One region of the Mesorhizobium sp. P2_E9 genome, then DNA from elsewhere that is predicted to be linked to it. Evidence: riboswitches for the same ligand, from Rfam matches in the RefSeq annotation. Region 1 holds a riboswitch; each other region holds the start of a gene.
What was found. Region 1 has a riboswitch for thiamine pyrophosphate ahead of thiC (phosphomethylpyrimidine synthase ThiC). Riboswitches for the same ligand answer to the same signal wherever they lie in the genome.
Positions count from the first base shown of each region.

Region 2: another riboswitch for thiamine pyrophosphate. It lies ahead of thiB (thiamine ABC transporter substrate binding subunit); the one in region 1 lies ahead of thiC (phosphomethylpyrimidine synthase ThiC).
Region 3: another riboswitch for thiamine pyrophosphate. It lies ahead of AC1D05_RS20610 (YkoF family thiamine/hydroxymethylpyrimidine-binding protein); the one in region 1 lies ahead of thiC (phosphomethylpyrimidine synthase ThiC).

Region 1 is NZ_JBFUET010000014.1:75,367-85,571, forward strand. It holds gene AC1D05_RS24310 (MFS transporter) at 1-278, shown strand, start outside; gene AC1D05_RS24315 (hypothetical protein) at 653-850, shown strand; gene AC1D05_RS24320 (hypothetical protein) at 916-1,350, opposite strand; gene AC1D05_RS24325 (hypothetical protein) at 1,678-1,866, shown strand; gene AC1D05_RS24330 (phasin) at 2,547-3,008, shown strand; gene queC (7-cyano-7-deazaguanine synthase QueC) at 3,513-4,211, shown strand; gene queD (6-carboxytetrahydropterin synthase QueD) at 4,211-4,567, shown strand; gene queE (7-carboxy-7-deazaguanine synthase QueE) at 4,564-5,301, shown strand; TPP riboswitch at 5,579-5,695, shown strand; gene thiC (phosphomethylpyrimidine synthase ThiC) at 5,799-7,634, shown strand; gene thiO (glycine oxidase ThiO) at 7,631-8,632, shown strand; gene thiS (sulfur carrier protein ThiS) at 8,601-8,798, shown strand; gene AC1D05_RS24365 (thiazole synthase) at 8,800-9,573, shown strand; gene AC1D05_RS24370 (thiamine phosphate synthase) at 9,570-10,175, shown strand; gene AC1D05_RS24375 (hydroxymethylpyrimidine/phosphomethylpyrimidine kinase) at 10,166-10,205, shown strand, end outside.
Region 2 is NZ_JBFUET010000016.1:110,865-121,069, reverse strand. It holds gene AC1D05_RS26490 (amino acid ABC transporter permease) at 1-140, opposite strand, end outside; gene AC1D05_RS26485 (amino acid ABC transporter substrate-binding protein) at 270-1,043, opposite strand; gene AC1D05_RS26480 (RNA polymerase factor sigma-32) at 1,367-2,230, shown strand; gene AC1D05_RS26475 (M48 family metalloprotease) at 2,248-3,717, opposite strand; gene thiQ (thiamine ABC transporter ATP-binding protein) at 3,971-4,747, opposite strand; gene thiP (thiamine/thiamine pyrophosphate ABC transporter permease) at 4,740-6,365, opposite strand; gene thiB (thiamine ABC transporter substrate binding subunit) at 6,374-7,381, opposite strand; TPP riboswitch at 7,425-7,539, opposite strand; gene AC1D05_RS26455 (thiamine diphosphokinase) at 7,628-8,287, shown strand; gene AC1D05_RS26450 (ABC-F family ATP-binding cassette domain-containing protein) at 8,289-10,109, shown strand.
Region 3 is NZ_JBFUET010000011.1:49,041-59,245, forward strand. It holds gene AC1D05_RS20560 (sensor histidine kinase) at 1-333, shown strand, start outside; gene AC1D05_RS20565 (pyridoxamine 5'-phosphate oxidase family protein) at 340-825, opposite strand; gene AC1D05_RS20570 (hypothetical protein) at 843-1,016, opposite strand; gene AC1D05_RS20575 (DUF3309 family protein) at 1,290-1,454, opposite strand; gene AC1D05_RS20580 (hypothetical protein) at 1,642-2,145, opposite strand; gene AC1D05_RS20585 (hypothetical protein) at 2,493-3,056, opposite strand; gene AC1D05_RS20590 (methyltransferase family protein) at 3,616-4,305, opposite strand; gene AC1D05_RS20595 (ABC transporter substrate-binding protein) at 4,484-5,500, opposite strand; gene AC1D05_RS20600 (ABC transporter ATP-binding protein) at 5,493-6,260, opposite strand; gene AC1D05_RS20605 (ABC transporter permease) at 6,257-7,078, opposite strand; gene AC1D05_RS20610 (YkoF family thiamine/hydroxymethylpyrimidine-binding protein) at 7,114-7,722, opposite strand; TPP riboswitch at 7,713-7,826, opposite strand; gene msrA (peptide-methionine (S)-S-oxide reductase MsrA) at 8,107-8,625, opposite strand; gene AC1D05_RS20620 (glycosyltransferase family 39 protein) at 8,800-10,205, opposite strand, start outside.

The DNA of each region.
Region 1 (10,205 bases):
AGGAACGACGGCGCGTGCAAAGCCGCGTCGGTGCGCGGCACTGGAACCTCCAGCGCGATCTTCAGGATCCTTTGCTTTGGACAGAGACCTTTCGCACGCCGACCTGGATGGACTATCTGCGGCTGAATCATCGCCTCACGACCGCAGACAAGGAGTTAGACCAACACCTGCTCGAATTGAACATGGGAGTTCCACCTCTTACCAAGCTGTCGATTGAACGACCGACCGGGGCAACCCGAAAGCGGGCTCAATCGACGCGATTTTTCTTCAGGCTGTGATCGCAGGTTTAGGCCGGTAAGGCTTGGAGAGCGGGTGCTCCGCGAATGGTTGGAAGTAAGCCAAATTGAGGTGAAACAGGGGGTCCGCAACACCTGTGCGGCCATGGCGCAGGGTTATCCCTACGGAGCGCGCGCGCTATGAACTGTAGTTGGAAGCGACGATCCCGGACGGCGAAGAGATGGCTCTTTCCGAGTGCCATCAGCGCAACCGCCGGCCTTGCGAAGTGACGCGCCAGGTTTGCGTCCAGTAATACGCGTTCTTCGAAAACTCGGCGCTGACGAGTTTGACAGACACGGTGTCGTTGCTCGGTTCCCTCACGGAAGTGTCATGAACGACGGCTAACGTGGTCTTCCTTAGGGAGCGATTCATCGTTGTGGACGAACAGCAAGCGCATAGCGACGCCTACCGCCTCGAGCGCATGGACAATGGTCGCGCCATACCTGTTGCGATTTTCTATTCGGCGGCCGAGGCATTAGCCGTCTTAGGCTGTATGGTCGATGGCTACCGCTTGATGCTTGGTGACAGACAAGTATGGCCGGCATCCGGCAGTCAGGACAGCATCGCAAGCTAGGCACGCCGACCGCCAAACTATTCGGTGTTGCCAAGACGTCCTTACTCGCCTCGGCCGGACGGAATCTAGCTCCCCCTGGAGTCCAGTTTTGAGCGGATTGTGCCGATCGCCTTCATGATGGTGTCGGCGGCTTGCCGGTCCAGCGCGATGTCTAGTAGGCCTTCAGTTGTCCGGATCGAGAGAATGCCAAAGGTGCCTTTCTCGTCCATGACCGTGCCGACATGGATTTCCGTCGGCACGAAAGGCCGTGCTTTTTCCACACGTTTCATGGTTACTCGCGTCGCTTTGGGCGGCTTCCGACAATCACGCGCGAATTCAAGCCTATGGTTAGACGGGCCCTGTTTCTTGTCTGAGAACGTCATCTCATGGCTGTAAATTGCCGCCCGATCTGAACGACACAGCGCGGCAATTCTCTCATCGAGGCAGACCGGAACCTGCGATCCGGCTGTAGGCACCATTTTCTGCCATGTGCATCCTCCGATGAAAAGCCACGCGTCCATAATTTTCGTGCGATATTGCGATTGACGACGACACATCGCTGGGCGGGGGCGGTAGGCCCACACCGCCCGATGCCTGAATTCACTTTGATCCTGTAGCGGAAGCATCGAAGATTATTTCAAGAATCCAAGAGGCCGAAAACCGCTGCGTTAACGGCACGGCTTCGGAAACTGGAAAAAAGGTCCCGCGAAAAACGCGCCCGTTGAGGGGGCTTCTTTGTCTAGCGAGTGCTCAACCTTCAGGAAGTCGAGCGCGGCGTGCCGTTTCAGCCGCACCAGACCGTCTTGAGGCCCCGAGCACGTTCAGTGCTCATAGTGGTAGGCGGGCAAGTGCTCGGGCTGGTCGTGCAGTTCGACAATCAGATAAGCCCTGAGCGTCGAACCAATCAGCTTCGACACGCTGCGCCTTGCCGCATCGATGCGTGGAACGGGCTGCGTGCTGGCCAGCGCGACCGCGCGCATCTGCCAAACGCGACGCCGCTGCGCAAAGGCAAGCTGTTTTTGTTCGAGAAGCTCTGAAGCATACCGCAAAAGACAGCGAGTGACCGTTTACAGCGGTTTGCCGATCACACGGGAACGGCTGACGAGCTGCCTCCTTTCTCCAAAGCAAGCGAGTTCGAGGGGCCGCGCAAGGAGCGGAAGAACTCGCGTTTCCTTTTTTCACGGTCCGCTGAAAAGTCTTCAGCCTTAAGCTGACTATTGTGGTTCGCCTGTCGTATTTCCCACGGCCATCGCACGGTAGAAAGACGGCGCAGACCGTCACGCTCTAAAGAAGGCGTCACTTTCCAGAGGGAATCTTCATCAGGGGTCCGGCAATCGGGAGGTTCGGCCGGTGAATGGACGACGGCTATGACGCGCTCAGGAGATAAATGGCACGGTCCGGACCAGGCACCGGCACGGATCGCCTCCCAAAAATGGCAGCCCGGGCCCGGAGTCGAGTCAACGTCGCGAGCTTTTCGCGGCCGTGGAGGCTTCGCCGTCTGCTGTCCACAGGGCGAAGCGCGCAGCAGATGAGATGGGATGGATACCGCCATCGCGGTCGGTCAGCCCCAATTTGCCCTCGCTGACCGCTATTCACGCAGCACTGGGCGCAGCCCCACTCGCGCAAATTCATGGCAGCTTCATAAATCCGTTGCGGCGATTTCGTAGATGGAGAAGGCGGCTTTGCTTTGCGGCCGCCCCTGGAAAAGGATGGAAAAATGTCCAAGATCACCGGCAAGACTGAAACGATCGAGACCGCCGAATTCCCTACCATCGAGCCGTCCAAGGCTGGCGAGCAAGTCCGTGCTGTTGCCGATCAGAGCGTTGAGCAATCGAAGGAAATATTTTCCAAATTGAGCTCGGACACCGAAACGACTCAAAAGGCTTTAGAGTCGACCTTTGAAATGGCCAAGACCACCAGCAACGAGATGCTCCTGAAGACAATTGCCGCACTGCAAGCCAATGCCGAGGCCGGTTTCACGCACCTCGAAGCACTGGTTGCCGTGAAGTCGCCGTCCGAGTTCTTCGAGCTGCAGGCCGCATTCGTGCGCAAACAGATCGAGAAGTCCGCCGAGCAGGCGAAGGCCATCCAGGCATTGATGTTGAGAGCTGGCGAGGACGTATCCAAGCCGATCAAGGATGCCTTTGAGAAGGCTTTGAAGGAACGCAAGGCCGCCTGATTACTTTAGGCGATCGGCGGCTGGCGGTCAGTGGCCTCGTCCACTGGGCGCATCGCGCCGACCTACTTCCATTTGGTCGGACGGCTTGTCTGCCCGACCGCATCACAGTGACGTCGCCCTCACTGTTTTCGGCACTTCTTAGCCTCTAGGTCCGGCGGGCACTAGTCACGGTTCCCCCCGCTGTAGCGGACAAGCCGCGCGATTTTTTCATGCAATGAGGTGGTGTGCGGCCAGTCGGGGAATGCACCGCTTGTCGCCGTCTCGACAATCGCGCTGCGCACCGCTTCGGGGTCTCCTGCCAATGCACCAAGGTCGCGGCGACCCCAGCCGCTGGCGGTCGAAGATGCGCGACAAGTCGCGTGCAAGTCATGTTGGGGACGCTGACACCAAGGTACGTGCGCCTCAATCGCGTCCACCCCATTCACAAAACCGGCTCCGTGGAGTAGGGGGAGCGCAGAGAAATCTCCGGTCGCAGCCTTACCCGGTCAAAACAAGGATTCAAACATGAATGCCCTCGTCATCTGCTCCGGCGGATTGGACTCTGTTTCGCTCGCTCACAAGGTGGCGACCGAGCAGAAACTCATTGGCCTGCTTTCGTTCGATTACGGCCAGAGGCACAAAAAGGAACTCGGCTTTGCCTCCATCTGCGCCAAGCGACTGGGTGTTCCGCAGCAGATCGTCGATATCCGCGATGTCGGCCGGAGCCTGAGCGGCTCGGCGCTGACTGATAGTGTGGACGTGCCCGACGGGCACTATGCCGAAGACTCCATGAGGATCACGGTGGTGCCGAACAGGAACGCCATCATGCTGGCTATCGCCTTCGGGGTTGCCGCCGCGCAGAAGGCCGATGCGGTGGCCACTGCCGTCCATGGCGGAGATCATTTCATCTATCCCGATTGCCGACCCGCTTTTATCGACGCCTTTCAGACGATGCAGAACCATGCGCTCGCAGGCTACGCCGATATCCGCCTTTACGCTCCCTATGTGAATATGTCGAAGGCCGACATCGTCAGCGAGGGGCCAAAGTACGCCACACCGTTCGAGGCGACGTGGTCCTGCTACAAGGGCGGTGCACGTCACTGCGGTCGCTGTGGGACATGCGTCGAACGGCGCGAAGCATTCGATCTGGCCGGCATCACCGACCCGACAGATTATGAGGATGCAGACTTCTGGCTGCACGCTATCCAGACAAGGAGCGCGTGATGTTCCGCATTACCAAAGAGTTCCACTTCTCGGCCTCGCATCAGCTCACCTCCTTGCCACCAGATCATCAGTGCGCGCGTCTACACGGCCACAACTACATCGTCGTAGTGGAGCTTTCAGGTGGAGAACTGGACGAACATGGCTTTGTGCGCGACTACCACGACCTGGCGGCGCTCAAGCACTACATCGATGGGACGTTCGACCATCGGCATCTTAACGACGTACTGGGGCATGACCGTGTCACAGCGGAATGTCTGGCCAGGCACTTCTACGACTGGTGCAAGGTGCGGTTACCACAAACCTCCGCCGTGCGGGTGAGCGAGACGCCGAAAACCTGGGCGGAATACCGGCCATGACCTGCGCGTTGCAGTCCGGAATCCGCGTGAGCGAGATTTTTGGTCCGACCATTCAGGGCGAAGGCATGCTGATTGGCTTGCCGACGGTGTTCGTAAGAACGGGCGGGTGCGATTATCGCTGTTCCTGGTGCGACAGCCTGCATGCGGTGGAAAGTCGCTTCCGCCATGATTGGGAGATGATGTCAACCGATGCGGTCTGGCAAAAGGTCATTTCGCTTTCCGGCGGTCAGCCCGTGATGGTGTCGCTGTCGGGCGGCAATCCGGCCATCCAGCCGCTTGGCCAGTTGATCGAGCGCGGGCATGGTGAGGGCTACCGCTTTGCATTGGAAACCCAAGGCTCGGTGCCTAACCAATGGTTCGCGGATCTCGACGTGCTGGTGCTCAGCCCCAAGCCGCCCTCAAGCGAAATGACGACAGATTGGGCCGCGTTCGACGCCTGCGTAAAGGCGGCACAGGATAAGCCGCGGATGGCGCTCAAGCTCGTCGTCTTCGACGATGATGACTATGCTTATGCCAAAGACGCGGCGGCGCGCTACCCGCAATTACTCGTCTATCTGCAGCCCGGCAATCACACGCCGCCGCGTCCCGGTAATGAAGACGCGTCCATCGACATGGCCGGTGTGATGAAACGCATGGAATGGCTGGTCGAAAAGGTGACCCGTGACAGGTGGTTCGAGGCGCGTGTACTGCCGCAGCTTCATGTTCTGCTGTGGGGTAACAAACGGGGCGTCTAGCCCAGGCGGAAGGATTGCCGATGACGAGCGAGACAGACATCTAAAGCAATCTCACCCAATTGGGCGATAGCAACGTCGGTTCGGCAAGCGCGAAAATGCCGTGCTGAAAAAGGTTTCGAACCCGCATGATGGCTCGCCTATCGTTGGCGCATCGCCGCTCCTCCAGGCGTGACTTGCTCTCGATACGTGCACGCGCTTCCGCTGGGTTTGATTGGTCGCCGATCGCCGCCTCAGGCCGAAGGCGCTTGACAAAGCAGCGCCGGCCCGTTCAATTCGGAGCATTCACCAGGGGAGTCCCGGCAAGGGGCTGAGATACTGCTGGCTTTCGCGGCGCAGTGACCCGTTGAACCTGATCCAGTTCATACTGGCGTAGGGACGGTGCAAGCGCTTTGCGGGAGTTTACGCCCGAGATCCTGTTTCGGCAGGTCAACAGAAGCGTCTTTTCATCCTTCCGGCACAGAACTGGGTCTCCAATGCACGAGCAAAGGAGCCTCACGATGAATGCCCTCACCCCCGCCGTGTCGACGGGACCACTGCCCGCCTCGCGGAAAATCCACAAGCCCGGCGTCCTCCATCCGCAGATCAGGGTGCCGATGCGCGAAATCTCCGTCCATCCGACGGCGGGCGAACCGCCCGTCATCGTCTATGATCCGTCCGGCGCCTATACGGACCCGACTGTCGAAACCAGCATCGACAAGGGCCTCGCACGGCTTCGCCACGAATGGATCACGGCGCGCGGCGATGTCGAGGCCTATGACGGCCGCCATGTCCGGCCGGAAGACAATGGATTCGTCACGGGCGAGCGCCTGACACCGGAATTTCCCATTCGCAACCGGCCGCTCAGGGCCAAGGCAGGCAAGGCGGTCACGCAGCTAGCCTATGCGCGCGCTGGCATCATCACGCCCGAAATGGAGTTCGTCGCCATCCGTGAGAACCTCAGCCGCGAGATCGTCCGCGGCAAGCTGCAACGCGACGGCGAAGCCTTCGGCGCGGCGCTTCCCGACTTCGTCACGCCGGAATTCGTCCGCGACGAGGTGGCGCGCGGACGCGCAATCATTCCCGCCAACATCAATCATCCCGAGAGCGAGCCGATGATCATCGGCCGCAATTTTCTGGTCAAGATCAATGCCAATATCGGCAACTCCGCGGTCACCTCGTCGATGGCCGAAGAGGTCGAAAAGATGGTGTGGGCGATCCGCTGGGGCGCCGATACGGTGATGGACCTGTCGACCGGCCGCAACATCCACAACATCCGCGACTGGATCGTGCGCAATGCGCCGGTGCCGATCGGCACGGTGCCGCTTTACCAGGCGCTCGAGAAGGTCGGCGGCATCGCCGAGGATCTGACCTGGGAGGTCTACCGCGACACGCTGATCGAGCAGGCCGAACAGGGCGTCGACTATTTCACCATCCATGCGGGCGTGCGGCTGCACTACATCCCGCTGACCGTCGACCGGGTCACTGGCATCGTCTCGCGCGGCGGCTCTATCATGGCCAAATGGTGCCTGCACCATCACCGGGAAAGCTTCCTTTACGAGCATTTCGCGGAAATCTGCGACATCTGCCGTGCCTATGATGTGTCCTTTTCCCTCGGCGACGGCCTTCGTCCCGGCTCCATCGCCGATGCCAACGACGCGGCGCAATTCGCCGAGCTGGAAACGCTCGGCGAGCTGACGCAGATCGCCTGGGCGAAAGATTGCCAGGTGATGATCGAGGGGCCCGGCCACGTGCCGATGCACAAGATCAAGGAGAACATGGACAAGCAGCTCGCCGTCTGCGGCGAAGCGCCGTTCTATACGCTTGGACCGCTGACGACCGACATCGCGCCGGGTTACGATCACATCACCTCAGGCATTGGTGCCGCCATGATCGGCTGGTTCGGCACGGCCATGCTCTGTTACGTGACGCCGAAGGAGCATCTCGGCCTTCCCGATCGCAACGACGTCAAGATCGGCGTGATCACCTACAAGATCGCCGCCCATGCCGCGGACCTGGCGAAGGGCCATCCGGCAGCGAAAGCCAGGGATGATGCCCTTTCGCGCGCGCGCTTCGAGTTCCGCTGGGAGGACCAGTTCAACCTGTCGCTCGACCCCGAAACCGCGCGTTCCTTCCACGACCAGACCTTGCCCAAGGAGGCGCACAAGCTGGCACATTTCTGCTCGATGTGCGGACCGAAATTCTGCTCCATGCGCATCTCCCACGACATTCGCGCCGAAGCACAGAAGGAGGGGATGGCGGCGATGGCGGCGAAATACCGTGAAGGCGGCGATCTCTACATGCCAGCTGACGAGACCGGCGCACCGCTCGTGCCGGAGGCGCACGAGCGACCATGAGGATGCTGGTAAAGGGGGCCGGCGTCGCCGGCCTCACCGCGGCCTTCGAACTCGCCGCCCGCGGCGCGACGGTCGCAGTCGCCGAGACAAGACATGCCCTCGGCGGCAATGCGTCGTGGTTCGCCGGCGGCATGCTGGCGCCATGGTGCGAGCGTGAAAGCGCCGAGCAGCCGGTGCTGGATCTCGGGCGCGACGCCGCCGGTTGGTGGGAGGCGGTGCTCCCGGGCCAGGTGACTCGAGCCGGAACCCTGGTCGTTGCGGCACCGCGGGACGCCGGGGAGCTTGACCGTTTTGCAAGCCGCACCTCGGGTCATCGTTGGGTCAATGAGGAGGAAATCGCGCAGTTGGAGACCGACCTTGCCGGCCGCTTTCGCCGTGGACTGTTCTTCCCCGATGAGGCCCATCTCGACCCGCGCCAGGCGATGGTGGCACTTCATGACAGGCTGACGGCGATAGGCGTCGAATTCCACTTTGGCGCCGACGCCAGTCAGGTCTTCGGTTTCGATCATCAGATCGACTGCACGGGAATGGCGGCAGCCAATGACAGGCTGCGTGGCGTTCGCGGCGAGATGCTGTTCCTGCGCACGCCTGATGTCTCGCTGTCGCGCCCGGTCCGGCTGCTTCATCCGCGCTTCCCGCTCTACATGGTGCCGCGCACCGGCCACCGGTTCATGGTTGGCGCGACGATGATCGAAAGCCAATCCGAGGGCCCAGTTACGGCGCGTTCGATGATGGAGCTTCTGAGCGCCGCCTGCGCGCTCCATCCGGCATTCGGCGAGGCGTGCATCGTCGAAACCGGCGTCGGCATTCGCCCGGCCTTTCCCGACAATCTGCCGCGTGTCGAAGCACTTGGAACTACGGTTGCGATCAACGGGCTTTATCGCCACGGCTTTCTTCTGGCGCCCGCCATGGCGCGCCGGGCAGCCGAAATTCTCTTCAGTCACGACAAATCCATGGAGCTTGCCAATGAAACTGATCGTCAACGGCGAAGTGCTTGAGATAGACGCCTCAACGCTGGCGGCGCTGCTTGCCGCGCTTGATTATGAAGGCGATTGGCTGGCGACGGCCGTCAACAGCAACCTCGTGCACAAGGCCAGCCGGACCGAGTTCCAGTTGAGTGACGGCGACCGGATCGAGATCCTCTCGCCCATGCAGGGAGGCTAGCATGTTCGAACTTCTCGGGACGACGCTCCCGTCTCGCCTGCTTCTCGGCACGGCTCAATATCCCTCGCCCGCGATCCTTGCCGATGCGGTCGAGGTGTCGGGCGCGTCGATGGTGACGGTCTCCTTGCGGCGTGAGATGGCAGGCGGCAGGGCCGGCGAAAAATTCTGGTCGTTGATACGCTCGCTCGGCACGAGAATCCTGCCCAACACGGCCGGCTGCCACTCCGTCAAGGAAGCGGTCACCACCGCGAACATGGCGCGGGAAGTGTTCGGCACGAGCTGGATCAAGCTCGAAGTGATCGGCAACCAGGACACGCTGCAACCGGACGTGTTCGGCCTTGTCGAGGCCGCGCGCATCCTGTGCGAAGACGGCTTTGCAGTATTCCCCTACACCACCGATGACCTTGTCGTCGCCGAGCGGCTGCTGGAGGCGGGCTGCAAGGTCTTGATGCCGTGGTGCGCACCGATCGGTTCCGCGCTCGGGCCGGTCAACATCCCGGCGCTGCGCTCGATGCGTCGACATTTGCCTGGCGTCCCGCTGATCGTCGATGCGGGCCTCGGGCGACCATCGCACGCGGCGACCGTCATGGAACTCGGTTTTGACGCCGTGCTCCTGAACACGGCGGTCGCCAGGGCGGCTGATCCGGTCGGCATGGCGCGTGCGTTCGGCAAGGCTGTCGAGGCCGGTCGTGAAGCTTACAGCTCGGGAATGCTCGAACCGCGCGACGTCGCCGTGCCATCGACGCCGACAATTGGCCGGGCAGTTTTTTCATGAAGCTCGATCCCTTCTACCTGATCGTCGACAGCGCTGCCTGGATCGAACGGCTGGTGCCGCTTGGCGTCAAGCTGATTCAGCTTCGCATCAAGACCATGGATGAGGCCCGCTTGCGCGCGGAGATCCGCAAGGCAAAGGCCTTGTGCGCCCAGCACCAATGCCAGCTCATCGTCAACGACCATTGGCGCCTGGCAATCGAGGAAGGCTGCGACTTCGTCCATCTCGGCCAGGAGGATTTGCAGACCGCCGATCGTTCGCGGATTCGGGTAGCCGGCGTGAGGCTCGGACTGAGCACACATGATGATATCGAACTGGAAACGGCGATGGCCGCCGAGCCCGACTACATCGCGCTCGGCCCCATCTACCCGACCATCCTGAAGAAGATGAAATGGGCGCCGCAAGGCGTCGAACGGATCAGCGAGTGGAAGCGCCGGGTCGCCCCGATCCCATTGGTCGCCATTGGCGGCCTCAACCCTGATCGGCTAGACGGTATCTTCGAGGCTGGCGCGGAGAGCGCGGCGGTGGTGACCGACATCACGCTGAACGGCGACCCCGAAGCGCGCACGCGAGAATGGATCGAAAAGACGGAGCGATGGCGCTGAAGCGAGAACCGCATGTGCTTGTCGTTGGCG
Region 2 (10,205 bases), on a different contig from region 1:
AACAGCCGGCCGAGTGCTGCCCCCAGGCCAACCGTCAAGCCGAGGACAAAGGATAACAGCGTCAACGGTACGGTGAAGGTCAGAGCGGCCCAGAGCAGCGAAGGCAGCGACTCCAGCATCAGTTGCAGCCAGTGCGGCACGAAAGGCCCTCCAGAATGAACGGTCGAAATGCGAATGCAGGCGCCATATCACGACAAAAGCGGCGAGCCGTCAAAGACGGCTCGCCGCTGGATGCCTTGCAGGGCGACGATCGGCCCCGCCTCGAAAAACTACTTCGAAACGTCCTGGCCGAAATAGGTGTCGGCGATCTTCTTGTAGGTGCCGTCAGCCTTGATGTCGGCCAGCGCCTTGTTGATGGCGGCAACCAGTTCCGGATCGCCCTTGCGCACGATGACGCCGGAATAGTCGGCATTTTCCTCTTGCGCGGCGATCTTCACATTGGCGTCGGGCTTGTGCTTCTTGAAGTCGAGGAAGGACAGGCTGTCGTTGATCGTAGCGTCGGCGCGGCCGGTCAAAAGCAGCTGGATCGACTGGTCGAAGCCGTCGGTGCCGACGAGTTCGGCGCCGTTTGTCTCAGCCAGCTTACCAAAGTTCGAAGTCAGCGACTGCGCCGACTTCTTGCCCTTGAGATCGGCGAAAGTCTTGATGTCGGTGTTGTCGCCGCGCACGATCAGCACCGCCTTGGAGGCGATGTAGGGATCGGAAAAGTCGTACTTGGCCTTGCGGGCATCGGTGATGCCGACTTCGTTGATGACGGCGTCGTAGCGGCTGACGTCGAGACCAGCGATCAACCCGTCCCATTTGCCTTCAAGGAACTCGACCTTGACGCCAAGCTTGTCGCCGATCGCCTTGGCGATCTCGACATCGAAGCCGACCAGCGCGCCGGAAGCGTCATGATAGGTGAAGGGGGCGTAAGTGCCTTCCGTGCCGACCTTGAGGGTGCCGGCCTGCTTGATCTGATCGAGATTGGCGCCGGCATGGCCTGATGTGACCGCCAGGGCCTGCAACGTTCCGGCGACGATAAGCGATTTGAGCCATTTCATTTTTTTGTGATCCCGTCCTTGGCCTATGTCAGGCCTGTTGTGAGGGCTGGAAAATGACAGATGCGGGCCGGAAGAATAAGGAACCAGATTTCAAAAACTTGGAATTTCTGAAACCAAATTCTCTAAAAGGGTTTCCTTGCAACGTCTGAGCCCCGGGGAACGATTTCAAAATCGCCCGGCCAGCACCGCTCGCCGCCGCGCGCCAGCGGAACCTTTCTCGCGCATGGCAGTTTCGGCTGTTCTAGGGCGCGACGCCGCGATTTCAACCGGTGCCCTGCCAAGTTCGTAACGTCAGTCATATCGCCTGAGCCAGGGAGCGCCTCATGATGGAAGACACGGCAGGACGGATCATGGTCCGCGCGGCGATGAAGGCGCCCTACCTCGAACGCGACGAGGAACATCGGCTTGCCCTACTCTGGAAGGAAGACAACGACCAGAACGCGCTGCACTGCATCACCGTCGCCCATATGCGGCTGGTCATTTCCATGGCCTCCAAATTCCGTCACTACGGCCTGCCGCTCGGCGACCTGATCCAGGAAGGCCACGTCGGTCTGCTCGAGGCCGCCGCCCGCTTCGAGCCCGAGCGCGAAGTGCGGTTTTCGACCTATGCGACGTGGTGGATCCGCGCCTCGATGCAGGATTACATCCTGCGCAACTGGTCGATCGTGCGCGGCGGCACCAGCTCGGCGCAGAAAGCCCTGTTCTTCAATCTGCGACGGTTGCGTGCCCGGCTGGCGAACGGCGCGGAGCCGCTTTCCAACACAACCCTCTACCGCGAGGTGTCGGTTGCGCTTGGCGTCTCCGAGGCTGACGTGGCGATGATGGATTCACGGCTGTCGGCGCCCGACTCCTCCCTGAACGCGCCGCTTGCCGATGATGCAGGCGCCACCGAGCGGATGGACTTCCTGGTCTCCGACGACCCCCTGCCTGACGAGATTGTCGGCGACAAGATCGATGTCGCACGTCGCTCGCTGTGGCTGAAAGAGGCCCTTCACGCGCTCAACGCGCGGGAACTCAGGATCATCGAGGAACGCCGGCTGAACGATGAGGGCGCAACGCTGGAAGCGCTCGGCGAGACGCTCGGCATTTCCAAGGAACGCGTCCGCCAGATCGAGGCCCGCGCCATGGAAAAACTCAAGGTCGCGCTGGTGAAACAGAATCCGGAATTCCTGGCGACAGCCGCCTGATTCCGCCGCGACGGACGCTATTTATCCGTAACGATCTTGACCTTGTCGCCGGCCGAAACCGCGGCACCCGGTGACAGCGCATTGAGCACCCGGAACAGGTCGAGCTTGCGGTCGACGCCGACCATCTGCGCGGCGAGTGTGCCCATGGTCTGGCCCGGCTGCACGGTAAGCACGCGGATATGCAGCGGCTTCAAGGCCGCTTTTTCGGCGGGACTGAGGATACGGAATGAGCCGCTGACCGAGCGCGCCACCGTCTCCAGCGAGGTGCTGGCCGAGGGCGCCGCGGTCAGCAGCCGGTAGACCTGGCCGCCGGCACGGATCACCGCGATGTCGAACTGCCAGCCTTCCGCACCGGCATGCGCGGTCGCGGCCTCATTGCCGTTGATGGTTTCCTGCTTGACCGTGCTGTCGTCGAGACCAGCCACCCAGCCGCTTCTGATGTAGTCGGTCAAGGCGCGGTTCTTGTCGATCGAAACGCCGTCGAAGCGGATCGCTATGTCGCCCGGCCCGGTCGCCGTCACCGCCGCCGCCGAATTGTCGATGATGAAACCGTCCGGCACCGTGAACGACACGCCGAGGCCCGGATGCAGGAAGGTCTCGCCGCGCACATAGCCTTCTTCCGGCGTATCGCCGTAGAGCAGGCCGTCAATGCCGGCGAGGAAGGAATCGCGGTCGCGCGTGCCGACGCCGGGCGCGCCGAACTGGCGGGCATGGCGCTGCGCCAGATCAATGCGCTGCGGCGTGTTGGGGTGCGTCGCCAGGAAGTCGAGGCTGGCGTCGGTGGCGCCGCTGATCGAGCGGAAATCGGTGTAGGCCGACATCGACTGCAGGAAGCGGCCGGCGGCGTAAGGGTCGTAGCCGGCTTCGCCGATCGACTTGATGCCGATGGCGTCGGCCTCCAGTTCCTGGTTACGCGAGAACTGCGCCAGCCGGAGCTTGCCGCGGATCAGCGCCGCCTTGGCGGTCGGGCTGTCGCCCAACACGTCGGAGACCACCTTGGTCGCCAGGCCTTCCTCGGCCTCCAGCTGCTGGCGCTGCAAACCATGGTTGGCGGTGACGTGGCCCATCTCATGCGCGATGACGGCGGCGAGCTCGGACGAATCATTGGCCAGCGCCAGCAGGCCGCGCGTGATGTAGAGATAGCCGCCCGGCAACGCGAAGGCGTTGACGTTGGGCGAATTGAGAATGGTGATGCGATAGGTCTGGGTCGGGTTGGCCGACACCACGGTCAGGTTGCCGACGACCTTGGCGACCATGCGCTCGAGCTTGGGATCGGAATACTCCCCGCCATAGGTAGCCAGGATGCGCGGATGCTGCGCCTTGGCCAACTCCGCGAGCTTGTTGTTGGCGCCGACATTGTCGACCGTGATCGGCTTGTCGGACGGCTGGAAGCCGGATTCCTGGACCGCCGGAGGCGTGAACATCTGGCAGCTTGCCAGGGCCACGGTAAAGCCGGCCAGCGCCAGAAAGCGCGCCAGCGGATTCATTCTTAGCCTGTCAACGCCGATCGCCAGAACGGCTTCCTTTCGGGTCCCGGCGCATGACGACGACGATCGGGGGCGATCTTCGAAGAGTGTCACGCGCTACTTCAAACTGCTACAGCATCCGTCGCACGTCCCTCAGGGCGGATGCTGTAGGCAAATCACGGCGTGTGCCGGACCGGTATTGAGCGGACCTAGCCACACTACTCCAGTCATGGCAAGCAAGCGCCATATCGCCTCGAACCGGTTTGGGCGTAAATTATGTCCGCTTCCGGGCAATATCTCGTGATCCAGCCGCCTGGATGCTTGTGCCAACATAGCGCCGGAACGCCTCCGGACCAGCCCCGGCAAAAAAATCGTCCGCCGTGCCGGTGGCAGCGACCGCGCCATTGTCCAGGAACACCACATTCTGGCCGATACGGCGGGCATCCTCCGGCTGATGCGTGACGAAAAGCACGGTCATGCCACGTTCGGCATGGAGGCCGGCAACCAGATCGAGCATGTCGTCGCGCAAAGCTGGCCCGAGCGAAGCGAAGGGCTCGTCGAGCAACAGCACCGGGCGATCGCGCACCAGCACGCGCGCCAGGGCAACGCGCTGGCGTTCGCCACCGGAAAGTTCGCGCGGCAGGCGTTTTTCCTTGCCTGAAAGACCTGTGCGCGCAAGCGCCTCGGCAACCGCCGCGCGGTCGGCTTCGGTCAGCCGCAGCGATGGCAAGCGGCCGAGCCCGACATTCTGCTCGACGGAAAGATGGGCGAAAAGGTTGTTTTCCTGGAACACCATCGACACCGGCCGCGTGGCCGGCGGCGCAGTGCCGACATCGGCCCCGCCGATTAGCACGCGGCCGGACACCGGTGTCTCGAAGCCGGCGACCAGATTGAGCAGCGTCGACTTCCCCGACCCGCTCGGCCCCATGATGGCGGTGATTTCCGCCGCGGCAAACGCGACATCGAAGGTGAGCGATGCCTCGCCATAGCTGAACGAGACCTTGTCCAGCCGCACCGGAACGCCCTTCCTGCCCGTCGCCCTGTCAGACATTGCGGGCCATTCCTCTTCCAAGCCGATCCGCTGCCAGCACCAAGGCGAGGCAGACCAGGCCAAGCAACAGCGCCAGGCCAGCGGCGTCCTCGGTGCGATAGCTGCCCATGCGCGCCAAGAGAAGGTAGGGCAAGGTCTGGACGGAATCACTGCCGAACAGCGCGATGACGCCGAGATCGCCAAGCGACAGCGCCATGGCGAAGGCGAAAGCGGTGGCGAGCGGGCGTCGCAGCGACGGCCAGTCGACCAGAAGCAGCCTCGCCCATCCGGAAATCCCGAGCTGCGCGCAGAGCCGTTCGTGGCGTTCGCTCGCCGCATCATAGGCGGGGCGGACGGCGCGCAGCGCGAACGGCATCGCCATGACCGCATTGACGGTGACGACCATGACCGGGGCGACGGCGAAGACGTCGACGCCATGGCGCAACAGGAGGAACCAGCCGGCGCCGATGACGATCGGCGGCACGACCAGGACAAAGCCGGCGCCGGTATCGGTGACATGTTCAAGCAGTGTCCTCGGGCCGGCGCGGCGGCCCAGCGCCAACGCCCGGCGGGCCATGGTCAGCGCCAGTGACAGCATCACCGAAAGCAACGCAGACAGGAAGGCCAGCACGACGCTGGTCAGCGTCGCCTGCCGGACAGTCGCTTCGCCGGCGAGCCGGCCGAGATCGGCACCCAACCCGGCGATCACGGTCGCTGCCATCGGTCCGACAACGAACAGCAACGCCAGCACGATGAGCGCGGCGTTCAGCGACGCTTCGGTCCCGTTGACGGAGAGATAGCGGCGCGGCGCCACCGGCAGGTTGGTATCGCCGACTGCATTGGCGCCGAGCCGCGTCAGCGCCAGCACCACGATGAAGGTCAAGGCGATCTGCAGCAATGTCAGCGTCACCGCCCGCGCCGGATCGAAATCGAAGCGCAGCGCCTGATAGATGCCGACCTCCAACGTCGTCGCGGCCGGTCCGCCGCCAAGCGTCAAGACGATGGTGAAGGAGGTGATGCAGAGCATGAAGACCAGCCCGGCGACCCCGGGCAAGGCGGCACGCAGCGTCGGCCATTCGATCAGCCGGAACGCCGGCCGCGCGCCCATGCCGAGCTGGCTCGCCAGCCGCCATTGGTCGGCGGGAATGGTCTGCAGTGCCTCGAGGAACAGCCGCGTGGCGAGCGGCAGGTTGAAGAAGATGTGGGCGACGAGAATGCCGGACAGGCCGTAAATGCCTGGCCAGCCCTGGCCGCCAACGGCACTGAACAGGCCGGCGAAATAGCCGGCGCGGCCGTAAAGCGCCAGGATGCCGAGCGCCGCGACGATCGCCGGCAGCGCCAGCGGCACAGCGAAGAGCTGCAGGATGAAGGCGCGGCCAAAGAAGCGCGGATGCCGCGACAGGGCACGCGCCACGAACAGGGCCGGGCCGACCGAAAGCAGCGTCGAAAGGATTGCCTGCCAGAGCGTAAAGCGCACGACGCGCAGCAGATAGGGGTCGAAGGCCGCCCAGGCGCCCGAGAGGTCATGAGCGCCTTCGACAAGCAGTCCGGCAAACGCGCCGCCGATCAGCAATGTGATCGCGGCGAGCGCGATGATGCCGGCGCCGACACGATGATCCGTGGGATGCGCCGGCGCCATCGCGTTGCCTATTTGCTCATCACCGCCAGCCATTCGTCGACCCAGGTCTTGCGATTGGCGGCGACCTCCTCGGGGCTGAACAGCAGCGTCTTGGTCGGCTTGACCAGTTTGTCGAAGGCCGGGTTGAGCGGCTTGTCGGTCTTGCCCGCCGGGAACATCCAGTTGGTCTCGGGGATGGCGTCCTGGAATTTCGGTCCCGTCATGAAGGCGATGAATTTTTCCGCCAGCGGGTTCTTGGCCCCCATGGTGGTGATGCCAGCGACCTCGATCTGCAGGTACTCACCTTCTTCGAGGGACGCCGCCTGGTAGCGCTCGGTATTCTCCGCGACCATGTGATAGGCCGGCGACGTGGTGTAGGACAGCACCATCGGCGCCTCGCCCTTGGTGAACAGGCCATAGGCCTCGCTCCAGCCCGGCGTCACGGTGAGCACCTTTGTCTTGAGCTTGGCCCAGGCTTCCGGCGCCTTGTCGCCATAGACCGACTTCACCCACAACAGCAGGCCGAGGCCGGGCGTCGAGGTGCGCGGATCCTGGATGACGATCTTGTCGTCGGCACTGCCTTCGACCAGATCCTTCAGGCTCTTGGGCGGCGTCTTCAGCTTCTGCGTATCATAGACGACGGCGAAATAGCCGTAGTCGAAGGGAACAAAAGTGTCGTCGCTCCAGCCGCCCGGTACGTTGATATCGCTTACCGCGCCATGCGGGGCAAACAACCCGCTAGCCTTGGCATCGGCGGTAAGATTGGTGTCGAGGCCGAGCACGATATCGGCTTTGGTCGACGCGCCTTCGAGCTTGACGCGGTTGAGCAGGGCGACACCGTCGGCGACCGAGACGAACTCGACATCGCAGCCGCATTCGGCCTCGAATTCCTTCTTCACCACCGGGCCTGGACCCCAGTCGGCGGTGAAGCTCTCATAGGTGTAGACGGTGAGCTTGTCCTTGGCCAAGGCCGGCCCGGACAGCGCCACAACCATGGCTGAGACAGCTGAGACAAGAGAGTATAAAAGCGTGCGCATCGGCGCCTCCTTCGTTCGAATTGAAAGGAATTGAGGCGTCGGACTGTCCGAAACGTCTAATCCCTCCGCCGGTACAAACCGGATCAGGTTCAGCGGGTTGGCGAGATTGCCTCTCAGCCGGTCCGCGAAGATCGCAGCCGGCACCCCGTTAGAGCGTCTCGACACATAGGCCCGGCCGAGGAACCGCGCAAGTGGCAGTTTGCCGGCCTTCCGTTTCCGCTGCCGGGCTGGTACAGGCCACCAGATATGAGCACATTCACCATCCTGCTTGGCGGCGATCTCATCCGCACGCCCCGGCTCGACCACCAGGTCGAAGGCTCGCGCGTCATCGCCGCCGACGCCGGCATCGGCCATGCGCGGCTGCTCGGCCTTGTGCCTGAGCTGTGGGTGGGCGATTTCGATTCCGTGCCGGCCAATCTGCCTGCCGACCTGGCCGCGGTGCCCCGCCAGACCTTTCCGGCGGGAAAAGACAAGACCGACGGCGAATTGGCGATCGCGGCGGCACTGGAGCGCGGCGCGACCAGCCTGGTGCTGGCAGGCGCTTTTGGCGGCAAGCGCGCCGACCACGCCTTCCTGCATCTGGCGCTCGCCCTGCGGCTGGCCGAGGCCGGGACTAAGGTGCTGCTGACCAGCGGCGCCCAGGAAGGTGTGCCCTTGCTGTTGGGAAAGGCCGGCTTCGACTATGCCGACGGCACGCTGTTTTCGATCCTCGGCTTTTCCGAGCTCGCCGGCCTGACCGTCACCGGCGCGAAATGGCCGCTGAACCAGGTCGATGTCGCCTTCGGCTCGTCGCTGACCATCTCCAACGAGGTCAAGTTCGACAAGACCGGGGGCCGCCTCGACATCGTGCTCGGCCACGGCCGCGCGCTGCTGCTCGCGCATCCGTATCCACTACCTGAAAGCTGACATGGCCCCGCCCCTTCTCAATCTCGACGGGATAAAACTGACCTTCGGCGGCACACCGCTGCTTGACGGCGCCGCCTTGACGGCTTCGGCCGGCGACAAGATCGCGCTGGTCGGCCGCAACGGCTCCGGCAAGTCGACGCTGCTCAAGATCGCCGCCGGCCTGATCGAGCCGCAGGACGGCGAGGTGTTCCGCCAGCCTTCGGCGACTATCCGCTATCTGCCGCAGATGCCCGACATGGAGGGTTTTGCCACCGTGCGCGCCTATGTCGAGGCGGGGCTGGGACCCGCCGACGATCCCTACCGCGCCAGCTATCTGATGGAGCATCTCGGCTTGTCGGGCGAGGAGCGGCCGGGCGATCTATCGGGCGGTGAGGCCAGGCGTGCCGCGCTGGCCCGTGTCATGGCACCGGAGCCGGACATTCTGCTGCTTGATGAGCCGACTAATCATCTCGATCTGTCGGTTATCGAATGGCTGGAAGAGGAACTCATCCGCACCTCCTCGGCGCTCATCGTCATCTCGCACGACCGCCGCTTTCTCGAGCGCGTATCGCGTGCCACCGTCTGGCTCGACCGCGGCCAGACCCGCAGGCTGGACAAGGGTTTTGGCCATTTCGAGGAATGGCGCGATCTGGTGCTGGAAGAAGAAGAGCGCGAGCAACACAAGCTCGGCCGCCAGATCGTGCGCGAGGAGCACTGGCTGCGCTACGGCGTGACCGCGCGACGCAAGCGCAATATGCGCCGCCTCGGCGAGTTGCAGACCATGCGCCAGCGCTTTCGCGGCCATCGCGGCGCCGAAGGCAACGCGACCATGGTGGCGAGCGACGCCGCCGAATCCGGCAAGCTGGTGATCGAGGCGAAGAATATCGAAAAGAGCTTCGGCGATCTCACCGTGGTCAAGGGCTTCTCGACCCGCATCCAGCGCGGCGACCGCGTCGGTCTCGTCGGACCGAACGGCGCCGGCAAGACCACGCTGTTGAAGATGCTGACCGGCGAGATGAAGCCGGACGCCGGCTCGGTGCGGCTCGGCACCAATCTGGAGATCGCCACGCTCGATCAGAAGCGCGAGGCGGTCGACCCGCAGGAGACCCTGGCGCAGTATCTGACCGACGGGCGTGGCGAGAACCTCGTCATCAATGGCGAGCAGCGCCATGTCGTCTCCTACATGAAGGACTTTCTGTTCAAGGCGGAGCAGGCGCGCACGCCGGTGCGCGAGCTGTCCGGCGGCGAGCGGGCGCGACTGATCCTGGCGCGGGTGCTGGCGCGGCCGGCGAACCTTCTGGTGCTCGATGAGCCGACCAACGATCTCGATATGGAGACGCTGGAACTGCTGCAGGAACTGGTCGCCGGTTTTGCCGGCACCGTGATCCTCGTCAGCCACGATCGCGACTTTCTCGACCGCACGGTGACCAGCCTGATCGCGCCGGACGGCGACGGGCGCTGGATCGAATATGCCGGCGGCTACTCCGACATGCTGGCGCAGCGCGGCGGCACCCGGCTCGACGACCGCAAGGCGCGCGCCAAGACTGAGGCCGGCGACGGGCCGGCGCCGGGCAAGAGCGAACCGGCGGCGCCAAAAGGGCCGGCGAAGAAACTGTCGTTCAAGCAGAAGTTTGCGCTGGAGTCGCTGCCGAAGAAGATCGAGGCGGTGATGGCGTCGATTTCGCGGCTGGAGAACAACATCGCAGACCCGGCCTATTACGAGCGCGATCCGGCCTCCTTCCAGAAGACCATCGCCGCCCTCGACAAGGAACGCGCGACGCTGGCCGCGCTCGAGGAGGAGTGGCTGGAATTGGAGATGCTGCGCGAGGAGATGGAGGGGTGAGGAGCATTCGGCCGTAGGCCGATCAATCGACAACGGTTTGTCGATTGAAGCGACGAACGGTGAAAGCCTGGTTCGCCTTCGGGCGAATCGAAAGGT
Region 3 (10,205 bases), on a different contig from region 1:
GGCAGGATGGACTCGCAAAAGGCGGTCAGCCTCGGTCTGATCGTCACCGAACTCGTCCTCAACGCCATCAAATATGCATTTCCCAGGGAAAAGGCCGGCGCCCGTATCCAGGTGAGCTATGAGACCGCCGGCAACGACTGGAAGCTGACGGTTTCGGACAATGGCGTCGGCAAGATCGCCAACGACTTGCCGGCCACCGGCCTAGGGACAGCCATTGTCGAAGCGCTGGTGAAGCAGCTGGAGGCCAAGGTTGAGACGATCAGCGACAATGGCGGCACCAGCGTGTCGGTCACCCGGGCGACTTTCGCCTCACGGGTGCCGCGTGCGGCGTAAGAACCGTTACCACGAGGCCTGCCTTCCCGACATCGCTTCGATCCTGATCTGATAGAAGAGATGGCTGCCCGAGGGCGCCAGAGCATCGCCGGGCTTCAGGGCTCCCGGCTCCCACCAATTCGCGTGCGTGGCAAGAAGCGACCAGGCAAGCCGGCGGTCGCCGTCGACAGGAGCGGTCATCCTTTCGACGCCGGTCATGCCGGCATCCAGATCAGGCGCTTTGGGCAATTCCTCAAACAGGCCTTCCACCACGACGCTCCTCCAGCCATTGACACCGCCGACATCGTCGACCTGAAGGCAGACATGGGGGTTGGCCCGCATCCAGTCGACTTTCTTGCCGGGAAGCGAGAAACTGAAAATGGAATTCTCGCCGAAGGCGAAATGGACCGGCACCACATAGGGTTTCTGGTCACGCACGCAGGCCAGGCGACCAAGGCGTTGCGTCTTCAAAAGGGCGACGCAGTCCTGCCGCGTCATCTCCTTGATGTTCATCCAATCCTGCTTCCTGTTCAGGCCGCGCGATCGATGCGGCGTATAACCTTGATAGCCTCTGCTTCCGCCATGCCGATCAACGCGTCTATACCCTGGATCGTCTCTATCTGACCGCGAGCCGCCACCATCCGCCGCAGGACATGAAGATCATCGCGAATTTCGCAGAGTGTCGTTCTGAGTGTTGCGGGCATTGGGCAGCCTTCCGCAAACTCAACTGTCTCGACGCAAGCCGGTTCCCTCCCCTTCAACGCAAAAGCCCGCTCCGGCATACCGGGGCGGGCCTTGGAGGAGGATGAAGGGGTGGGACCCTCTCCTCTTGTTTCCACGGGGGGTGTGGACCGAATTCACAATACGAGAGTCGCGAAGAATTTTGGATCACAAGCCGGCTTGCTTTCATCACGATCCGGTGCGCTCCCTTTGTTTGGCAGTCACGAGATCGCGATTATCCGAAGCCCTGCGAGCTTCTAGATCCGCCCTAGCACGACAAGGATGATGAGGATCAGCAGCACAAGCCCAAGCCCGCCGCCACCATAGTAGCCCGTTCCATAGAATGGGCCGCCGCCGAGCCCGCTGAAGCCGCCCAGCAGCGCAATGACAAGAATGATGATGAGTATGGTGCCTAAGCTCATGGTTCCCGCTCCCGTTGGGCGCTGATGCGCCGGTTTGAGCACCGTTGGTTGCATGCGGTGTTTCGAAGACGAGAACGTTCGAGCGGCCTTACCGTTCCGCGTGAAGGTGCATGATCGCGAAGAAGATTCGCCGGCAAAATTAAGAGGCCCGCCACCTTATGGGCAGCGGGCCCTGACATTTCCTGCTCTACCGGCGCGAGATCAGCAGGCACAGCTGACGCAGGTCGGGATCGTAGCTGCCCGAACTGGCCAGCACGTCGGCGCAGCGCTTCTTCATCCGCGCCACCTGGCTGTCGGACATATCGGCGACGACGCCTGGCAGGCTGGGATTTGACAGACTGCTGGGCTTTGCTCCACCAGTGCCCGCGACGCCAGAGCCAACACCGACACCCGCACCGACTCCGTTTTGACCGCCAACCGTAGCACCGAGCCCTGCTGTGGTGCCCCCGCTGTCGCCAATGCTTGCTCCGGCGCCCGCATCGACACCAGTCCCACCGCCAATCGATGCACCGGCGCCGCCATCGACGCCATTGCCCCCGCCGACCGAAGCACCGGCGCCGGCATTGACACCGCTACTGCCGCCGACCGAGGCGCCAGCGCCGATTCCGGCGGCGAGGGCCGGCATGCATAGAGCGGCCACGACTGCGCTGCCCGCGAGGATTGTGGAAAGTCTTTTTTCGATACCAAACATGGCTCTCTCCTTGGGTTGTCTCGAACAACCGGACTTCAAAACCGGCTGTATAACCAACCTGAGCCTCTATCATTGGTTGCTAAAACAAGAAGAACAACCAATGGTATAGTTAATCGTGTACCGGCCAATTTGAGACAACTGGACCCATTGGGGAGATGTTGCTCGGGAATTGGCGGAAACGTTCTCCGCCTGGAAGCCTGAAAGGCGGCCCTGAGCGCCGACGTTACGAACGCGCTCCACAGCAGGAAGCCCGCCTGAGTGGCGGGCTTCCGACCGGCCGCAGGCCAGGAGAGTGCTGTCGAAGCCTCACGGCTGGTTGTGCACTTCCACTCCCGGCGGTTCTGGCCCTAGCGGCGGGCGATCAGCAGACAGAGCTGACGCAGATCGCGATCATAGGTGCCTTCGCTGCTGAGCACGTCGACACAACGCTTCTTCATGCGCGTCACCTGGCTGTTGGACATCTGGGCCACAACACCCGGCAGGCTCGGACGGCTGGGGTTCGAGAGATTGCTCGGGTTGGACGGATTGCTGGGATTGGTTCCGCCACCGATGCCGAGACCGACGCCGATGCCGCCCGTGCCGCCGACATTGGCGCCGAGCCCGGCGGTGACCCCGCCCGTGACGCCTACATTGGCCCCTACGCCAGCACTGATGCCGCCCGAGCCACCGACATTAGCGCCAACCCCCGCATTGACACCATTGCTGCCGCCGCCCGAGGCGCCGAGCCCGGCGCTGACACCGTTCGAGCCGCCGACATTGGCACCGGCGCCGGCATTGACGCCACCACTGCCACCCACCGAGGAGCCGACACCGACGCCAATCCCGCCGGCTGCATTCGCCGGCAAGGAAAGAACGACGACCATTGCACTACCTACCAACACACTGGCGACTGTTTTGATGGTAAAAGCCATAACACTCTCCTGCTGTCGTTGCGCTAAGGCAGTCGGCGTACAGCCGATTGCAAATTCAGCTACGTGACAGGCAGGGGGCAGTTTCAGCCCGGCGTATACTTATGAAGGTCATGGTATTTATTGAAAAAATAAGGAGCATATAAAAGTAATAAACCTATAATACATATGTAGAAAATATTTTGGACCAACAATATACATTGGCGATATATCAAATTATTTGGAAAGAAAAACGATTCTCCGGAGAACCCGCATCCCGTCATTGCTGGCAGACATCTCCGCCTGATGCATAGCGTAAAGATCGGACATCGGTCATCGATCGAAGGTACCAGATCGCAATGACCGTCAGACACTCATGGCCGTGCCCATCAGCAATCTGGACAGCGGGCGGCATTGGAAAACGGGCAACCGATAACCGGTCTTCCACCGAAATCTTGTCAAAACAGAAAGATAGAGCGGATCAGCGCTTCTGTGAAACGATCGACCGCTTCAGGGAGCCCTGCGGCCAATCCCGAGCCAAAGAGGATGGGCCACCCCAGCCTCTTCATCGACAGTCTTGCCCTCAGAATATCCGGTAGAACAGCCTGTAGCGCACACGTTCCATGTAGGCACGATACTCTGGCTCGGCGGCCAGCAGGGCCTCCTCGCGCAGGATACGATACAGCTGCAGATAGGTGATGACCGCATAGACCGCGAGGTTGTGGAAGGAAAAGGCCGAGAGCAGATAGAGCACATGACCGGCTAGGTAGCCGGCATAGATCGGGTGCCGCACAATCCGGTACGCGCCGCCCGTCATCACGCCGCGATTGGCGGGCAGGATGGCAAAGGAACGACCCAGTGATATCTTGCCCCAGATGACGAACAACAGCGCAACGAACTGCAGCGGCGCGGCGAAATAGACCGGAACAAGCACCACGCCAGGCTGGAGGCTGATCAGCGCAACCCCGAAACTGGCCGTCACGGAGACGATGACCGTAAGCGGATTCCAGTCACGCGTCACCGGACGCCGCGACAGAAGCAGCCAGGTGAAGGTGAGTATCTCGGAAATCGCCACCAGCGCGGCGTTGAGCCGGGTCGGATCCTCCACGACCTGATAGACGCCGCGATAGACGAACAGCCCCGCGCAGGCCAGGGCACAGAGGCGAAAGAAGCCTTCGCGCAGGTCGACCAGCAGGTCACGCCTTCGCGCGGCGGAGAAAAATCCACCCTCATTGTTATGCGAAAGCGCTTCACTTTTTGACGTGAGCAACACGAGCACCCCGATGATCCCTCGAAGGGACCATTGCATGCAACCATTGCCGGGCGGTTAACCGGCAAGATCGCAATGGCATCAAACGGAGTGACGCTTCCGAAAGCATACGGGGCAGGAAGCCCCCAGGACGCCAAGCCAACGGAGTAGGCCGGGCGCTACCGGTGATGCGTATCCAGCCTCACCCCAAGTCCAGGTTTGCGAAATACTTCGCGAAATCAGGGCGTTGCGCCAGGACCTTACCATCGGCATCGCGCAAAATGCCGGCGGTGAAGAGATAGTCGCCGATCGCATCCATCTTGGCCGGATCCATCGTGCCGATGGCGCCGTTTTCTGCGCGCAGATAGTGTCCGTCGATCAGCGCCTTCAGCGACGCCTCGATCAATGCCGGGTTGGTAAGGGCATCCTTGTTGGCGGCAATCAGCAGCGTGGCGGCTTCCTTCGGATGATCGACGGTGAACTGATAGCCGCGCCGCGTTGCCTGGATAAAGGCCGCCGCCAATGCCGGGTTTGCCTTGAGATAGGCTTCGCTCGACGAGATCAGCGTCGTGTGCTCGTCGGGCACGCCATAATCGGCGTAGACGAAGCTGCGCTGCTTGATGCCTTTGAGTTCGGCTTCGACGCCCTCCCAGGTCGAGACTTCGAGCGTGAAGTCGACGGAGCCATTGGCCAGCGCTTCATAGGCGGAGGTGCCGAGCGTCACCGTTTCGAAATTGCCCTTGCCGCCGTCATGGCGGATGATGGTCGAGATCAGCGCGTTTTCCCAAGCGCTGCCGAAACCGCCATAGGTCAGGCCGTCAAGATCCTTCGGGCTCTTGATCTCGTTGCGCGCCGCATTGAACACCACTCGGCCGGTCTCTGACTGCACCACGGCATAGACGGCCTTCAAGTCGGCACCGGCGGTCTTCTGAGTGAACAGGCTGATGGTGCCGTTGATGCCGAAATCAGCGACGCGGTTGGCGACCAGCGTGCCGGCGCCGGTGTCGCTGTAGGGCAGAATGTCGACTTCGAGGCCGGCCTCGCGATAAAACCCCTTGTCGCGGGCGACGAACAGCCCGATGTGGTTGGTGTTGACCGTCCAGTCCAGCGCGACGGTGACTTTTTGCGTCGCGGCGAAGGAGCGGTTCGATCCGGCGATCAGCGGAAATCCGCTGGCAAGAGTGAGCAGCAAAGCCTGCCGGCGCGTCAAGTCAGTCATGGTCATGTCCTTTGGATGGTTGCGGGTTGAGCAAAATGTCGAGGATCTCGGCTTCGAGTGCGCTGGCCTGTTGCGCGGCGGCGCCGGTCGGATCGCGCGGGCGCGGCAACGGCACTCTGATGTCACGCACCACACGGGCCGGGCGCGCCGACAGCACATAGATGCGGTCGGACAGGAATACGGCCTCGCGCACATCGTGGGTTATCAGCAGCGCCGTCCAGCGGTGATGCCGCCACATCTGCTCGAGCCAGCGCTGCATGGCCGCGCGGGTCAGTGCGTCGAGCGCGCCGAATGGCTCGTCGAGCAAAAGCATGTCGCGCTCCTGCACCACCGTGCGCAAAAGCGCCGCGCGCTGGCGCATGCCGCCCGACAGCTGGGCCGGAAAATGCCGCTCGAAGCCGGCAAGCCCGAACTCGGCAAACAGCGGCGCGACGCGCGCCCGCGCCGCCTTGCGCCTGACGCCTTGCACCTCGAGCCCGAGCGTTGCGTTGTCGAGGATGCGCCGCCACGGCATCAGTGCGTCGCGCTGCGGCATGAATGCAAAATGCCTGCCATGGTTGTCGAGTGGCGTGCCGTCGAAGAACATCTCGCCCTCGCCATGCTCCGCCCCCGTCAGAAGCTGGAACAGCGTCGACTTGCCGGCGCCCGAAGGCCCAAGGATCGAGACGAATTCGCCGGCACCGACGCTGAGCGAAATGTCGGCGAGCACATCGAGCCCGCCAAACGCCTTGCGCACATGCCGCAATTCGAGCCGGCTCATCGCCACGGCCCCTTCCCGGCCGGCTGTCGGCCGGCCCGCTCCCAAGGCATGGCGAGGCGCTGCAAGAGCACCGTCAGGCCGAACAGGACGAGGGTGAGTGCGGCACTGACACCGACGGCGGCCAGCACCAGATCGGGGCGGAAATTGTTCTTGGCGTTGAGCATGTAGATGCCCAACCCTTTGGCCGCGCCGGCATATTCGGCGAAGATGGCGCCGACCACGGCATAGGTGATGGAGATCCTCAAGCCCGCGAAGAAATAGGGCAGCGCCGAAGGCAGCCGGGCCAGCACGAAGACGCGCCAGCGCCTTGCCCCCATGGCGCGCAGCATCTGGCCGATCTCGACCTCGGTCGCCTCGTAGCCCTGCACCAGAGCCACAAGCATCGGGAAGAAGGTGACCAGCGCCACCAGCATGATCTTGGGGGTGAGTCCGAAGCCGAACCACAGCACCACCAGCGGCGCGATCGCCACCAGCGGCAAGGTCTGGCTGACGATGAAGACGGGAAACAGCGCGCGCCGCAGCGGCTGGAAGAAGTCGACCAGCGTCGACAGCAGGAAGGCGGCACCGAGCGAGCAGGCAAAGCCGATCAGCGTGGCGCGGATGGTGGGAATGGCGTTGTCGATCAGCGCGTCGCGATTGAGCACCGCCTGCTCGAAGACGCGTGAGGGTGCTGGCAGAATTGTCGGCTTGATGCCGGAATAGGTGGCGTAGAGTTCCCACGCCACAAGGAGCAACCCGACCGAGATGACGGCGGGTATTGCCTTGGCAAGGGAACCCGCGAGCGGGCGCGACACGACTGATGATGGGACCACGGGCATAACCTTTGACGAGGTCGCGCGGAAGCGCGGCCGGCTTAGACAGCCGACGGGCTGTTGGCCGAAACCGTGACGTCGAGGGTTACATGGCCGGCACCCGGCCCGAAGCGGCAGAAGGCCTCGTTCAGCGCCGAAAAGATCGCGCCCGTATCGCCGCGCAGTTTGGTGCAGAAGTTCTTGGAGCGATCGTAGACGCCGGACTGTTTCAGGAAATCGATGCAGCCGTAGATCTCGTCCATGTGGTCACCGGTGCCCATCACGTAGAGCGAGAATTGCGCCGCCGCCGGCTGGCCGGTGGCAGCAGCGTTGCGCACGGCGGTGATGGCCGCTTCCTTGCGTGGGCCGAGCGGCCCGACCGGTCCGCCAAACGCGTCGGAGCGGCAGATCGGATCGTCCGGCTCGCCCGGGCAGCCGCGCGAAATGGCCGCCGACAGCACGCAATGCCTGCCGCTGCGCGCCGCCGCCACGAACAGGTCGCGCAAAGCAGGGAACAGCACCTCCGGCGGCCCGACCAGCAAGGTCGAGATGTCGTCGGTCTCGATCCTGAGCCTGTCCCGGTAGGGATCGAGCGCGCCGAGCGCGCCAAGGATGACGCCGACGAAATCGTCGGCCATGGGGTATAGGGAAATCTGTGCGCCTGAAAACATCGCCCGCCTCGCTCCGCTGGTATTACCCAGATCAGCTTCTAGGGTCTGTGGGCTTGCCGCCCCCGTCTCAGCCCCGACCGTACGGAGCACCCCTGTGGATGGGCGCGTTAAAGCACCATTCGAACGGAAGGGGAAGCCGTTTTTTCAGCGCACCGCGCCAAAAACGTTGCACCAGGTCCGGGCAGCGGCAGGTCGGTCACCGGAGACCCGAGCACGCGGCTTCGCCCAACACCGTCGATCCGGCAACAACCAGCAGCGCCACCTCCACGTTAGGCGACATGACTCCAACGCAAGCAAGTCATAAACAAAGAAGGCCGCCGGGCATCCGCCTGGCGGCCTTCTTTGTTTCGACATCGCTTCCCGGCGATGCTTTTCGCCAAACCGTCAGGACGCGGCCTTTTCTCGAACCGGCAGCTTCCAGCCCGGCCTGACGAAGTGGCAGGTGTAGCCGTTGGGATATTTCTCCAGATAGTCCTGGTGCTCGGGCTCGGCCTCCCAGAAGGCACCAACTGGCGCGACCTCGGTGACGACCTTGGCGGGCCACAGGCCGGAGGCATCGACATCGGCGATGGTGTCTTCAGCAACGTGCTTTTGCTCGTCGCTGGTATAGTAGATCGCCGAACGGTAGCTCATCCCGACGTCGTTGCCCTGGCGGTTGCGCGTCGTCGGATCGTGGATCTGGAAAAAGCGCTCCAGCAGCGTGCGATAGCTGATCACCGCCGGATCGAATTTGATCTCGATGGCTTCGGCATGGGTGCCGTGGTTGCGGTAGGTGGCGTTGGATACATCGCCACCGCTATAGCCGACACGGGTGGAGATGACGCCGGGATAGCGCCGTATCAGATCCTGCATGCCCCAGAAACAGCCACCGGCCAGCACTGCGCGTTCGATCGAAGTCGCCATGTCACGTCTCCTCAAAAGGCAATTCCAGCTGTGTAGCGGTTTCCCGTCCGGAATTGCGCAGACAAAATTGGATTTCCCAATAAATGGGCATTGTCGTCTGCTTCGTCCAGTCGCGTGGAACGAACGCGGCCGTGCGCGAACGATATCACGACCCGGTCAGGGGATCGAACCGCTTCAGCCGCGCGGATGCCGGGTACGGCTGTCGGCGTCGACCGGTAGATACCGCGTGCCGGGAGGAATGGCGGCAAAGCTGATGGGCACAGGCGGCGCCTTGCGCGACCAATTGAAAAGAACGGTCTTGACCGGGAGGTTGCCCAGCCACGCCCGCAGTTGCGGCGGCACGCCATGACCCGGCCAAACCATCAGCATGCCATGGTCGCGCAACCGCTGACTGGTGATCCAGGGCGCGAACCGCATATCGAGATCGGTGAAGATCGACGGCTTGTCATAGGCATTGAGGCCCGCCAGCATGGCCAACTGGGTGTTGCCGCCGACAATGTCGAGCCGGCCGGGCGCTGCTGCGTGCCAGACCGCCTCGGCCTCGTCAGAGATCGGCTGCGCCGGCCAGCAGACGGCGTCCATGCGCCCCCGCACATTGCAGTCCGTCCAGCGGATGGCCGCATAGGCGCCTGACATGGTTACGATGCATAGGAACGCGCAGATCGCCAGCCTTCGCATCTCGATGACGCCGAGCCGGTGGCCGAGGAAGGCGAGCACCGTGACGCCGACAAGATTGTACATCGGCGCGCCCCAGGCTTCGCCGGTTCCGGTGAACAGCGAGGCCACCATGATCAGCGCCGCCGGCCCGAGCCCCATCCACACGAGATAGACCAGAATGCCGCGCTCGACGGGCGCTTCCGAGGCGGGTGAGCGTCGCAACAGCCCTGATATCGCCAGCACCAGAAGAAAGCCGGAGAGCCCGGCCAGTTGGACACCGATGTAATAAAGGCGCGCCCGGTGTTCGGTCACCCATTCGTCGCGGCCGGCGAAATAGGTCAGCGGCAGGAAATCGATGCGGTAGAGCGCAATGGCCAGCGGCGTGGCAATGGCGAGAAAAACGGCAAGGCCGAGCCATGGCCAAGGCATGGCCAGCCGGCTGCGCGCGCGCGCATCGGACAACAGCCAGAGAGCGCCGAAGGCAAGCAGCAGGCCGGTGGAGAACTTGGCATAGAGCCCGACGCCCGACACCAGTCCGAGCGCCAGCCACCAGCCCGGCCCGCCACCGCGGCCGGCGCGCCAGAGCAGCCAGCAGATGGCTGCCCAGAACGGCATCTGCGCATAGTCATGATTGAATTGCGGGGTCGGCCAACCGAAGAAATAGACCGACGGCATCAAAAGTACGGCGGCCAGCGCGCGGCTTTGGCCGAGCATGTCGCGGGCCAGCAGATAGACCAGGACGAAGGTTCCCGAGATCGTCAGCTGGGCGAGAAGATATTGCGGCCAGCGGAACGATCCGGTCAGAAGATGGCTGGTTTCGAGCAGCCAACCCGGGAGCTGCGGGTGCTTGTAGGTCAACAGCACCCATTCGCGGCCCCACATGAAACCTTCCACGACATCGCCGGGCGGCGCGGGATCGATCA